2 regions of the Martinezella lusitana genome follow, and region 2 is predicted to be linked to the other one. Evidence: riboswitches for the same ligand, from Rfam matches in the RefSeq annotation. Region 2 holds a riboswitch; the other holds the start of a gene.
What was found. Region 2 has a riboswitch for ZMP and ZTP ahead of HB780_RS06290 (threonine ammonia-lyase). Riboswitches for the same ligand answer to the same signal wherever they lie in the genome.
Positions count from the first base shown of each region.

Region 1: linked by a shared signal. The riboswitch ahead of HB780_RS27010 (LysE family translocator) and the one ahead of HB780_RS06290 (threonine ammonia-lyase) in region 2 are both predicted to bind ZMP and ZTP.

Region 1 covers NZ_CP050308.1:2,761,641-2,767,233, reverse strand. The annotation lists gene HB780_RS27030 (C40 family peptidase) at 1-26, opposite strand, end outside; gene HB780_RS27025 (MarR family transcriptional regulator) at 38-388, opposite strand; gene HB780_RS27020 (leucyl aminopeptidase family protein) at 762-2,153, opposite strand; gene HB780_RS27015 (tetratricopeptide repeat protein) at 2,301-3,128, shown strand; gene HB780_RS27010 (LysE family translocator) at 3,133-3,777, opposite strand; ZMP/ZTP riboswitch at 3,798-3,880, opposite strand; gene HB780_RS27005 (type II secretion system F family protein) at 3,920-4,897, opposite strand; gene HB780_RS27000 (type II secretion system F family protein) at 4,919-5,593, opposite strand, start outside.
Region 2 covers NZ_CP050307.1:694,070-699,662, reverse strand. The annotation lists gene katG (catalase/peroxidase HPI) at 1-1,525, shown strand, start outside; gene HB780_RS06300 (alpha/beta hydrolase) at 1,593-2,669, opposite strand; gene HB780_RS06295 (glycosyltransferase) at 3,042-4,226, shown strand; ZMP/ZTP riboswitch at 4,305-4,385, shown strand; gene HB780_RS06290 (threonine ammonia-lyase) at 4,408-5,364, shown strand; gene HB780_RS06285 (LamG domain-containing protein) at 5,407-5,593, opposite strand, start outside.

The sequences.
Region 1 (5,593 bases), on a different replicon from region 2:
GCATGAAGGCGGCGGTCGAGCGTCATGACGATTGTCCCTAGACTGATAGTTTGCGGCCTTGCGCGATGACGAGATCACCTAGCTTTTCGAGATAGAGCGCGCCGGTTACCGTGCGCTTGATAATGACATTGCGACGATCGCGGTCGTCGCGCACGCGGTCGACCAGCCCCATCTCGCCCATGGTGTCAAGCGCGCGGGTGATAACCGGCTTGGTGACGCCAAGCGTCGCGGCAAGCCCGCGCACCGTATGCGGCGGCGGCACGAGATAGATCTGCAGGAGGATTGTTGTCTGCCGCAGGGTCAAATCATGATCCTCGCGGCGCACTTGTTCGAGCGCCACGCCATGCCAGAGGCCAAGAGCCTGCGAGGCAGAGAGTTCAAGCGGCAAAGGCAACCCCGAAGATCGTTACGCTACCGTTTCAGTTTCGGCCAAGATCGTGGCGGATTCAAGGGGTCTTTCAGCACTACCTCTACGAAGAAGTGTGAGTGACGATATGGGCTACAGCGTAGGCTGAGAGTGCACACCCCCCCTCTGTCACTAACGTGACATCTCCCCCACAAGGGGGAGATTGGTAACTCGCGACACGCTCTTGCCCTAAACAAACATCGAACCTGCTGAAACGGCACTTTGCTGCTTTACGGAGGGCACGCGGCAAACTCCCAACAATCTCCCCCCTTGTGGGGGAGATGTCACGGAGTGACAGAGGGGGGTATCACAGGCTCGGCATATCAAAGAGCCGACCCGTCGTACCGATCAGCCCCTACCGCACACTCTCACGGATGTGATGATACAGCGCCCGGATCGCCTGCGCCTCGCCGCCGCCCGGCGAATGCGGACGTTCGTTCTGGGCCCAGCCGTAGATATCGAAATGCACCCAGCTCGGGGTCTTCGTCACGAAGCGTCGCAGGAACAGTGCTGCGGTGATCGAGCCGGCCATGCCGCCGGAAGGGGCGTTGGTGATATCGGCGAATTTGGCGCGGATATCCTTGTCGTAGCCATTATAGAGCGGCAGGCGCCAGAGTGGATCGTCGGTCTCCAGGCTCGCCTCGGTGAGATCGCGGGCGAGATCGTTGTCGTCGGTGAAGAAGGGTGGCAGGTCCGGGCCCAGGGCAACACGGGCAGCACCCGTCAATGTCGCCATGTCGATCATCAGGTCCGGCGCGTCTTCATCGGCATAGGCGAGTGCATCGGCGAGGATCAACCGGCCCTCTGCATCGGTGTTGTCGATCTGCACGGTCAGGCCCTTGCGGCTCCGATAGATGTCGCCTGGGCGGAAGGCATTGGCGGAAATCGAGTTTTCGACGACAGGCACAATGACGCGCAGATCGACCTTCAGCTTGGCGTCCATGATCATCAATGCGAGGCCCATGACATTGGCCGCACCACCCATGTCCTTCTTCATCAGCAGCATCGAGGAGGCCGGCTTGATGTCGAGGCCGCCGGTATCGAAGCAGACGCCCTTGCCGACCAGTGTGATACGGCGATGGCCCTTCTTGCCCCAGCGCAGTTCCAGGAGGCGCGGCGCATCGGCGCTGGCGCGGCCGACGGTGTGCACCAGCGGGAAATTCTCCTTCAGGAGATCATCGCCGATGATGACGGACATCTCCGCCTTGTAGTGCTCGGCAAGCGCCCGGAAAGCAGCTTCGAGCTGTTCCGGCCCCATGTCGTTGGTCGGCGTATTGATGAGGTCGCGGGCGAGGAAGACGCCGGCAAGCTGCCGCTTGATATCGGCGGCGTCGGCGTCGCGCGGGATCATCAGCGTGGGTCCGGCCGCCTTTTCCGACTTATAGCGGTCGAAGCGGTAGCTGCCGAGGCCGAAGCCGAGCGAGAGACGGTTCGCCGTCAGCGGCGCGGTCTCGATATGCCACTCGCCGGCCGGCAGGCTGCGCGCCAGCTTGCCGGTCAGGAAAGGCTGTTCCGAGGGGTTGGAGCCGAGGCCGAACAGCGCGCCACCGAGCTGGCCATCGGCTGTCGGGATCAGCAACAGCGAGCCGCTTTCCGCCCTGTAGCCGGCCTTATGTGCCCAATCGAGCGCGATGGGATCGATGGTGCCGGTCTCGATATGCGCCGGGGTGACGGCGAAGATAGGCAGCGTCGCGCCACCCTTCGAATTGAACGGCGTCGCGCGCTCGATGTACTGATAGGGGGCCATGACTATCCTTTGGCGGTCATTTCAGGGAATCATCAGTTAACTGTCTGTTAGGGTTAACAGATTATTGCTGGAGCGAACATTGCGTCAAACCTTTCCCTGTTCCGATTTGAGGCCAGACGCAGGACTCTGACATTCAGGGATAGGGACATGTCCGCCGCCTCAACCACGTCTTCACTCAAGACTTTCCTTTTCCGTGGCGCATCGGCTGCCCTTCTGGCGCTTGCGCTGGCAGGCTGCTCGACGACGGGCAAGGACAAGATGACGACCGGTTCGATCCCGACGGTGTCGAAGCCGGTCGACCAGATGGACAGCGCCGACCTTGCCCGAGCAACCCTCACCCTCGGCAAAGCCTACGACACCAATCCGAAGGACCGCGACACCGGCGTCAACTACGCCAACGTGCTGCGCATGACCGGCCGCAACGAACAGGCTCTCGCCGTCATGCAGCAGGTGGCGATCACCCATCCGAGCGACCGCGGCGTTCTCGCGGCCTACGGCAAGGCGCAGGCGGCGGCAGGCCAACTGCAAGAGGCGCTGGCAACCATCGACCGCGCGCAGATGCCGGACCGCCCGGACTGGCGGCTGGTTTCGGCCGAAGGCGCTATCCTCGACCAACTCGGCCGCTCGAACGAGGCCCGCGGCAAATATCGCGACGCGCTGGTGCTGGCCCCGAATGAACCGTCCATCCTTTCCAATCTCGGCATGTCCTATGTGCTGACCGGCGACCTCAAGTCCGCCGAAAGCTATCTTCGCTCCGCCGCCGGCCAGCCGACAGCTGACAGCCGCGTGCGCCAGAACCTGGCCCTCGTCGTCGGCCTGGAGGGCCGCTTTCCCGAGGCAGAGCAGATCGCCCGGCAGGAACTGACGCAGCAGCAGGCCGATGCCAATGTGGCCTATCTGCGCGGCATGCTGGCGCAACAGAATTCCTGGCAGAAACTCGCCGCCAGCGACAATACCAAGAAAGCGGTCAATTAGGCCTTCAGCGCCAGATATGCCGTGGTAGGCTTTCAGTCACCAGCCGGGCGCCGAGCGCACCCATAACGGCGCCCGCGGTCCTATCGATCCAGAGCTTGGATTTCAGATGGAACGCGCGCGGACGGTCTGACGAAAAGGCGAGCGCCACAACCGTATACCAGCCCGCCTCGATCACGAAGATCGCCGGCGGCATTGCGAGTATCAACCAGCAAGCGGGATCGGCCGGGAGAAGCGCCGCAAAGATGCTGCCATAGAAAATAGCGGTCTTCGGATTGCTGAGCTGCGTTCCAAGCCCGAACCAGAAATTGCGACCGACGCTCATGCTGGACGGGGCAGCGGGAGCGTCGACGACGAGATCCTCAGCCGCGCCGCGCCAGATTCCAATCCCGAGATAAATCAGATAGAGGCCACCGGCGATCTTCAGGGCGAGATACAGCCATTCGACCTGCATCAGCAGGGCATTCAACCCGGCCAACGCCAATGTCGCAAAAATAACCGCGCCCACACCCATGCCGAGGGCTGCAGCAAGACCGGCCTTGCGCGAGCGGGAAACGGCGATACGGGAAACGAGAACGAAACTCGGACCAGGACTGGCCGCCCCGATGGAGATGGCAGCTAAAATGCTGAAAAAGACAGCGATGGACGACATATAGCAACTCCCGTTCGATTGGAATTTGCCCAGGTGAGCGGCACTATCTTGCCCGCGCTCCCCGATGGTCGCCCATCTCATATCGCCAGTTGCGCAGGGGGGCAGACTAGCTGCCTCCAAGCCCTGCGGCAAGATCCGCGTATCAGAACTTATCCATCACCTGGATGATGGCCGGGCCGAGGATGACGGCCATCAGGACAGGCAGGAAGAAGACGATCATCGGCACGGTCAGTTTCGGCGGAAGGGCGGACGCTTTCTTTTCCGCCTCGTTCATGCGCTCGTCGCGGCCTTCCTGCGCCAGCACGCGCAGCGCCTGCGAGACAGGCGTGCCGTAGCGTTCCGCCTGGATCAGGGCCTGCGTCACCGACTTGACGATTTCGATCTGGGTGCGGGCGGCGAGATTGTCGAAGGCGGTGCGACGCTCCTGCAGGAACGAGAGCTCGGCCGTGGTCAACACCATTTCCTCGGCAAGTGCCGGCGATTGCTCCGCCATCTCTTCGGAGACGCGGCGCATGCCGGCCTCGATGGAGATGCCCGATTCCACGCAGATCAGCATCAGGTCGAGTGCATCCGGCCAGGCGCGCTTGATGGATTTCTGCCGCTTGGCGACCCGGTTGGAGATATAGATATTCGGTGAGTAGAAACCGACATAGCTGTGTCCGATGACACCGAGAAGACGGAGGGGAAACGGCTTGGCGGCGAAATAGCCGAGGCCGAAAACCAAGAAGACGGCCACGGCCAGGAACAGAAAGGGTAGCAGGAAGCGCGCCACCAGGAACATGTTCAGCGCGTTTTCCGAGCGCAGGCCGGCGGCGCGCAGGCGATTGACGGTGTTGGTATCGACCAGCGCGTTGCGGAGATTGAAGCGCTCGACGATCTGGCGGACGTTTTTGTTGTTCTGGCTGCGCAGGGACGCCTTGCCGCCGTCCGTGTTCATCCGGGCGCGTTCACGGGCGCGGATCTGCTCGCGCTCGGTGGAGACCGCCTTCATGCGCTTGTTGAGATCGCCGCGCTCGAGGAAGGGCACGGCTATCGTGTAGAATGTGGCAAAGACAGCAATCGCCACGAAAACGGCGAGGATCATACTCGGATCGGTCAACTTGGCGGCAATATCGGCCATGGGCTGTGTCTTTCCTTCCGATCAGATGTCGAAATTGACCATTTGGCGCATGATGATGATGCCGAATGCCATCCAGATGCCGGCAAGCAACATGATCAGATGACCGCGCGGATCGGTGAAAAGGATCATCATGTATTGCGGCGAGGTCAGGTAGACGAGCAGCATGACGATGAAGGGCAGCGCACCGATGATGACGGCCGAGGCCTTGGCTTCCATCGACAGCGCGATCACCTTCGCCTTCATTTTCTTGCGCTCGCGCAGCACCTTCGCAAGATTGCCCAGCGCTTCGGAGAGATTGCCGCCCGCCTGCGCCTGGATAGCGATGACGATCGAGAAGAAATTCACCTCCTGTAGCGGCATGTGATTGTTCATGCGCGCACAGGCATCGGTCATGCTGAGGCCGACTTGCTGTGTTTCGACCACCCTGCGGAACTCGGACTTGACCGGCTCGCGCGCTTCGCTCGCCACAAGGCGCACGGCGTCGTTGAGCGGCAGGCCAGAGCGGATCGAGCGGGTGATGAGATCGAGCGCGTTCGGAAACTCCTCCAGAAACTTGTTCTGCCGGCGCTTGATGAGGAAGCCGACGACCCAGCGCGGCAGTCCGAAGGCGGCGGCGAAGGGCAGGCCGGCGATGACGGGGAGCGGCGCGCCGAAAAGGAAGGCGACGACCATGACGAAAAGGCCAAACAGGACGCT
Region 2 (5,593 bases):
CCCCAACGGCAACCCGGATCCGCTAGCCGCTGCCCGCGACATCCGCGAGACCTTCGCCCGCATGGCCATGAACGACGAGGAAACCGTCGCCCTCATTGCCGGCGGACATACCTTCGGCAAGACCCATGGCGCGGGCGATGCAGCACATGTCGGCGCCGATCCCGAGGCAGGCGGCATCGAGGAACAGGGCTTCGGCTGGAAGAGCAGCTATGGAACAGGCAAGGGCGGCGACACGATCAGCAGCGGCCTGGAAGTCATCTGGACCACAACGCCCACAAAGTGGAGCAACAACTTCTTTGAAAACCTGTTCGGCTTCGACTGGGAACTGACGAAGAGCCCGGCTGGCGCCCATCAGTGGACGCCGAAGAATGGCGGCGGCGCCGGTATCGTGCCGGACGCGCACGACCCGTCCAAGCGTCACGCACCGTCCATGCTGACCACCGACCTTTCGCTGCGCATCGACCCTGCCTATGAGAAGATCTCCAGGCGCTTCTTCGAAAATCCGGATCAGTTCGCCGACGCCTTTGCCCGCGCCTGGTTCAAGCTGACCCACCGCGACATGGGTCCGCGCGTTCTCTATCTTGGCCCGGAAGTTCCGACAGAGGAACTGATCTGGCAGGATCCGCTCCCGGCGGTCGATCATCCTTTGATCGACGCCAAGGACATCGCCGATCTCAAGGACAAGATCCTCGCATCGGGACTGCCGATTTCCCAGCTGGTCTCGACCGCCTGGGCTTCGGCATCAACCTTCCGTGGCTCCGACAAGCGCGGTGGCGCGAACGGTGCGCGCATCCGTCTTGCGCCGCAGAAGGATTGGGAAGTCAACCAGCCGGCGCAGCTCGCAACCGTCCTCGCAACGCTCGAAGGCATCCAGAAGGCGTTCAACGACGCTCAGTCTGGTGGCAAGAAGGTGTCGCTTGCAGACCTGATCGTGCTTGCCGGTTCTGCCGCTGTCGAAAAGGCTGCGAAGAATGCCGGCCACGACATCGAGGTTCCCTTCGCGCCCGGCCGTACCGACGCGACGCAGGAACAGACGGATGTCGAGTCCTTTGCCGTTCTGGAGCCGATCGCCGATGGCTTCCGCAACTATCAGAAGGGCGAATACACCATTTCGCCGGAGGAGTTGCTGATCGACAAGGCACAGCTGCTGACGTTGACGGGGCCGGAGTTGACGGTTCTGGTCGGCGGCCTGCGCGTGTTGAACGCAAATGCCGGACAGTCGCAGCATGGTGTCTTCACCACGCGCCCTGAAACGCTCACCAACGATTTCTTCGTCAACCTGCTCGACATGGGCACGGCGTGGAAAGCCTCCCCGGACTCGAAATATGTGTTCGAGGGACGCGACCGCAATACGAATGACATCAAGTGGACCGGCACCCGTGTCGATCTCGTTTTCGGCTCGAACTCGCAGCTGAGGGCGCTTGCCGAGGTCTATGGCCAGGGCGATACGCAGGAGAAGTTCGTGCACGACTTCGTGGCGGCCTGGACGAAGGTGATGAACGCAGATCGCTTCGATCTGGTCTGATCCGGAGGGAAATACATTCGGGCGCGGCTGTATTCCAGCCGCGCCCGTTTCCATATGCTGATGAAGCTTACTGCGGATTGACCACTTTGCTAGCCAGGCGGAATGGGCTCGACAGCGTAGCGCCGATGGCGTCGAACACGAAGGCGCCGGTCTTTCCGACCATGTTCGTTTTTCCATTTGTGTTGGCATCGAAATTCGGGTTCATCGACGCCAGGGCGATGAAGCGGTCATGATTGCCTGGATCGGACGACTTAAGCGCTGAGATGTCGATCAGCCGGACACCGGCCTTGACTGCCGCCTCCCGGACAACCTCATCTCTGACATCAAGCGCGCCAACGCGGGGCACACCGCCTCCCAAAAATGTCGATGCTTCCAGCGCGCGATCGTCCCGCGAGACGAGGACCGTTAGAGGCGGAGACATTTTACCGATGAGATTCAGCTGCGAGATAAACACATCCGCATCGATATCCGGGGCCGCCAGCACCACTGTAAGCTTGTCCAGGACGTCCTGCCGGCCTTCCAGCTTCAATTGCCTGAGAGCTTCCGTGGTCAACCAGCCGCCCATACTATGAGCGAACACCATAACTTCGCCGCGCTTGCGATCCTTCGTGAGGTCGATGAGAAGCTGCGTCAGATTATCCCGTGAAAATGTCGCCGAATCCTTATCGGCTATATAGCCCGACAGTGCGGCTTGTGACGGCCATGCGAACAAGATCGGCACGGCAGGGAGATTTGAATCGGCTCTCAACTGAGCAAGGCGAAACAAGGCTTCCTGAAAGTTGTAATTATAGCCATGGACAAAGACGACAACCCGGCGCTGTTGGTCTTTCTCCGGAATAGCCTTCAAAAAACTCTCACGGTTAAGAACCGCCTGCCCTGTGACCGCGAATGTCTTCTGTGGGTCAGGCTTCGGATGCGGCCATTCTATCTGACCGCTCTTATGCGTCGGTGGAATTGAGATGGTGAACTGAGCGTAATTCGTCGAAATCGACCGTCCACTCGTGAAAATATTCTGCGCCGGATCTTTTCTTGGCCTGGTCGTTGCCGAATAGACCGTGATCGTATTCGTCGTTGCGGGGGCTTTCGAAACTGTTTCCAATACATCAGGTCCTGGGCGGCTCGCACACGACGTGAGCATAGCCATTATCAGGAACAGGCTAAATCTTTTCATTCTCTGGCCTTTGTGCCCGATTGCCAACGCTACGGCATTATCACGCACATCGCTGCCATTCAAATGATTCATTGACTCATACGTCAACGAATTGGAAGCGGCCATCGAGATGGCGACCCCTCTACCCACGCTCGATGCAAGATGCCGGCAAGGCTCCCGTCATTTCGCAAGCTGCGGCAAAATCAAATTTGCTGGGCGCTCGAAAGACCGAAATACTTAGCGAATTTCAGATTGCGAATATTACTATTTCTTTTCAAAATAACACTACAGACTATCGCCATTCATTATTAATATTGTACTCTGTGCCGCACTATAAAGATCCGCCAGCTCGAATAGGACGCACGCATGCAAATGAAAGCTGAATTGCCGAGCGGGGAAGAACAAGTGCCAACTCACGGCCGCATAAAAATCCTTTATATTCAACCCGGCACGAGTTCCTTCGCAGGCATCGAGCGCGTGGTCGATACGATATGCTCTGCCCTGTCCGAAAAATACGCGGCCGACTTTGAGATTGACGTCCTCTACACGTCTACCCACAAAAACCGGCCGGCTGGAAAGCAAAGCTACAATACGATCGATAGAATTGCGCACAACCGGCGAGAATTGGTGTCTATCTTAAGGAGCGTGTTCAAGAGCAAGGACTATGGCCTTATCGTCGTCCCGCAGATCGAGCCGACGGTCATTTGCATGATGGCTTGCCTGGGAATCCGACGGAATTTCGCCATGCATCTGCATGGCAATCCACGGCTGGAACCGAGCCACCTCAAAGCCAAGATCCTGTTCTTTCTGATGAGGATCTATTTCATCAAGCGCCTCTCCTACGTCTTCGGCACATCGCCCAAGCAGCTTGAATCTTTCAAGGCCATGTTCGCCAGCAAAACGCCGCAATACTGGCTGCCAAATCCGGTCAGAAAGTTTGATTTCCCAAAAAGTAAACCTGTCGATGAGGCAAACTGCGTTACCTTTGTGAATGTCGGCCGATTTTCCTATCAAAAGGGGCAGGATATCCTGCTGGATGCATTCGCCGAACTTTATAAGGCCCGCAAGAACGTCAAACTCAAGGTTGTGGGTTACGGCGCTGGAGAGGCTGAGCTGCGTGAGCAAATCAGACGGCTGGAACTCGAGGACGTGGTAAGCATCGAGCACCACCCGGACAATCCGCAATCGGCCTTGTCCACCAGCGATGTCTACATATCGACATCGCGTTGGGAAGGCTGGTCGTTGGCGATATGCGAGGCCCTGAGGTTTGGTCTTCCGGTCATATCGACCGACTGCGAATTCGGTCCGAGCGACATTCTCGTGGACAGGCGTCTAGGCCTTCTCGTTCCAGTGAGCGGCGGCGATGAACTGGTCAAGGCGATGATTTATTACTGCGACAACCTGCAGGATGAATTGTCCCATGCGGAATACCGACAGAGCTTCATAGACAGCTTCGACACCGAACGGGTTGTCGATGTCCATGCGGATGCCTTGCGGGTCGCTGCACGGCATCGACAATATGCTTTGCCCTGGTCCGCAGGCATGCTTTGAGTTTTGAAAAAGCATTCGACGGGATTAAAGTCGCGGCTACTCACATCCTTGACATTGCCTGGCCAGTGAATGAGTGTTTAGCAGCTGCGCGACTGGCGGATTATGATGGAAAACCATCGTGGAACGCAGCGATATACGCCGACCGCCTGGGCCCTACTGAGAATCGCAATGGGGGGCTCATATGCGCTTGGACATCGATCGAATCGAAACCGCTGCCACGACCATACACAAGGTCTTTCTTCATACACCGCAATACGTCTGTGAAACTCTGAGCCGGGCTCTGGGTTGCCGAGTCATTCTCAAAGTAGAAACGATGAATCCCGTGCGCTGCTTCAAAGGGCGTGGCACCGAGATGGTTTTGGCACGGCTACAGTCGCAAGGTGATAAAAAATCGGTCGTCTGCGCCAGCGCGGGCAATCTGGGTCAAGCACTCGCCTATGGTGGCCAACTGAGAAACTTTGATGTCACGGTGACGGCATCCGCCGCCGCCAATGCCTTCAAGGTGGAAAAGATGCGGCTACTAGGGGCAAATGTGGTGTTGGTCGAAGGGGAGATCGAAGCAGCACTTCAAGCGGCCTCGGATCATGCCGAAGAAACGGGCGCCTTCCTCGTGGAGGACAGCAAGAATCTCGACACGTGTGAAGGTGCCGCGACAATCGGGCTCGAGCTTTCACAACTTCCTGAAGCGCTGGACGCCGTCCTGGTTTCTCTGGGAGCCGGGGCAATGGCGACGGGCATCGGTTATGCCCTGAAGTGCCGGCGGCCAAGCGTGGAGATAATCACAGTCCAGCCCCGAAATGCACCGGCTATGACCCTTTCCTTCAAGGCCAGGCGGATTGTGGACGCCGGCGCCCCGAACACCATCGCCGATGGGGTGGCTGGGCGCTATGTAATCCCGGAAGTTCTCGATGATTTATTGGCCGTCGCCGATGACGCCCTTTTGGTCAGCGAGGAAAGCATCAAGGAGGGAATGCGGCTTCTATACCTGCATTCTGGGCTTATAGTCGAACCCGCCGCCGCACTTGGCGTCGCAGCCATTCTTGAGAATCCACAGCGTTTCGCCGGCAAGACCGTGGCAACCGTTCTTTGTGGCGGCAATGTCGAACCCAAGGCGTTCGAAGAGTGGATTAGGCCGTAGTGACAAAGCCGTTGATCGCCTAGCGCGATAATTTGACCGACGTCACGCGTAAACCTGCATGTAGTCGACCCGCATATGGGTTAGCCGGTCTTCCGGCTTCAGCGGATTGGGGAACGGGACATCCGACCGCAAGGCAAGCGTGAGCAGCGGCCAGAATACATCTCCTCCCGCATCCATCTCCGCTGCGCGCCCCAAAGTCCAGTCGATAGGCTGCTGGGTTTTCGGATCG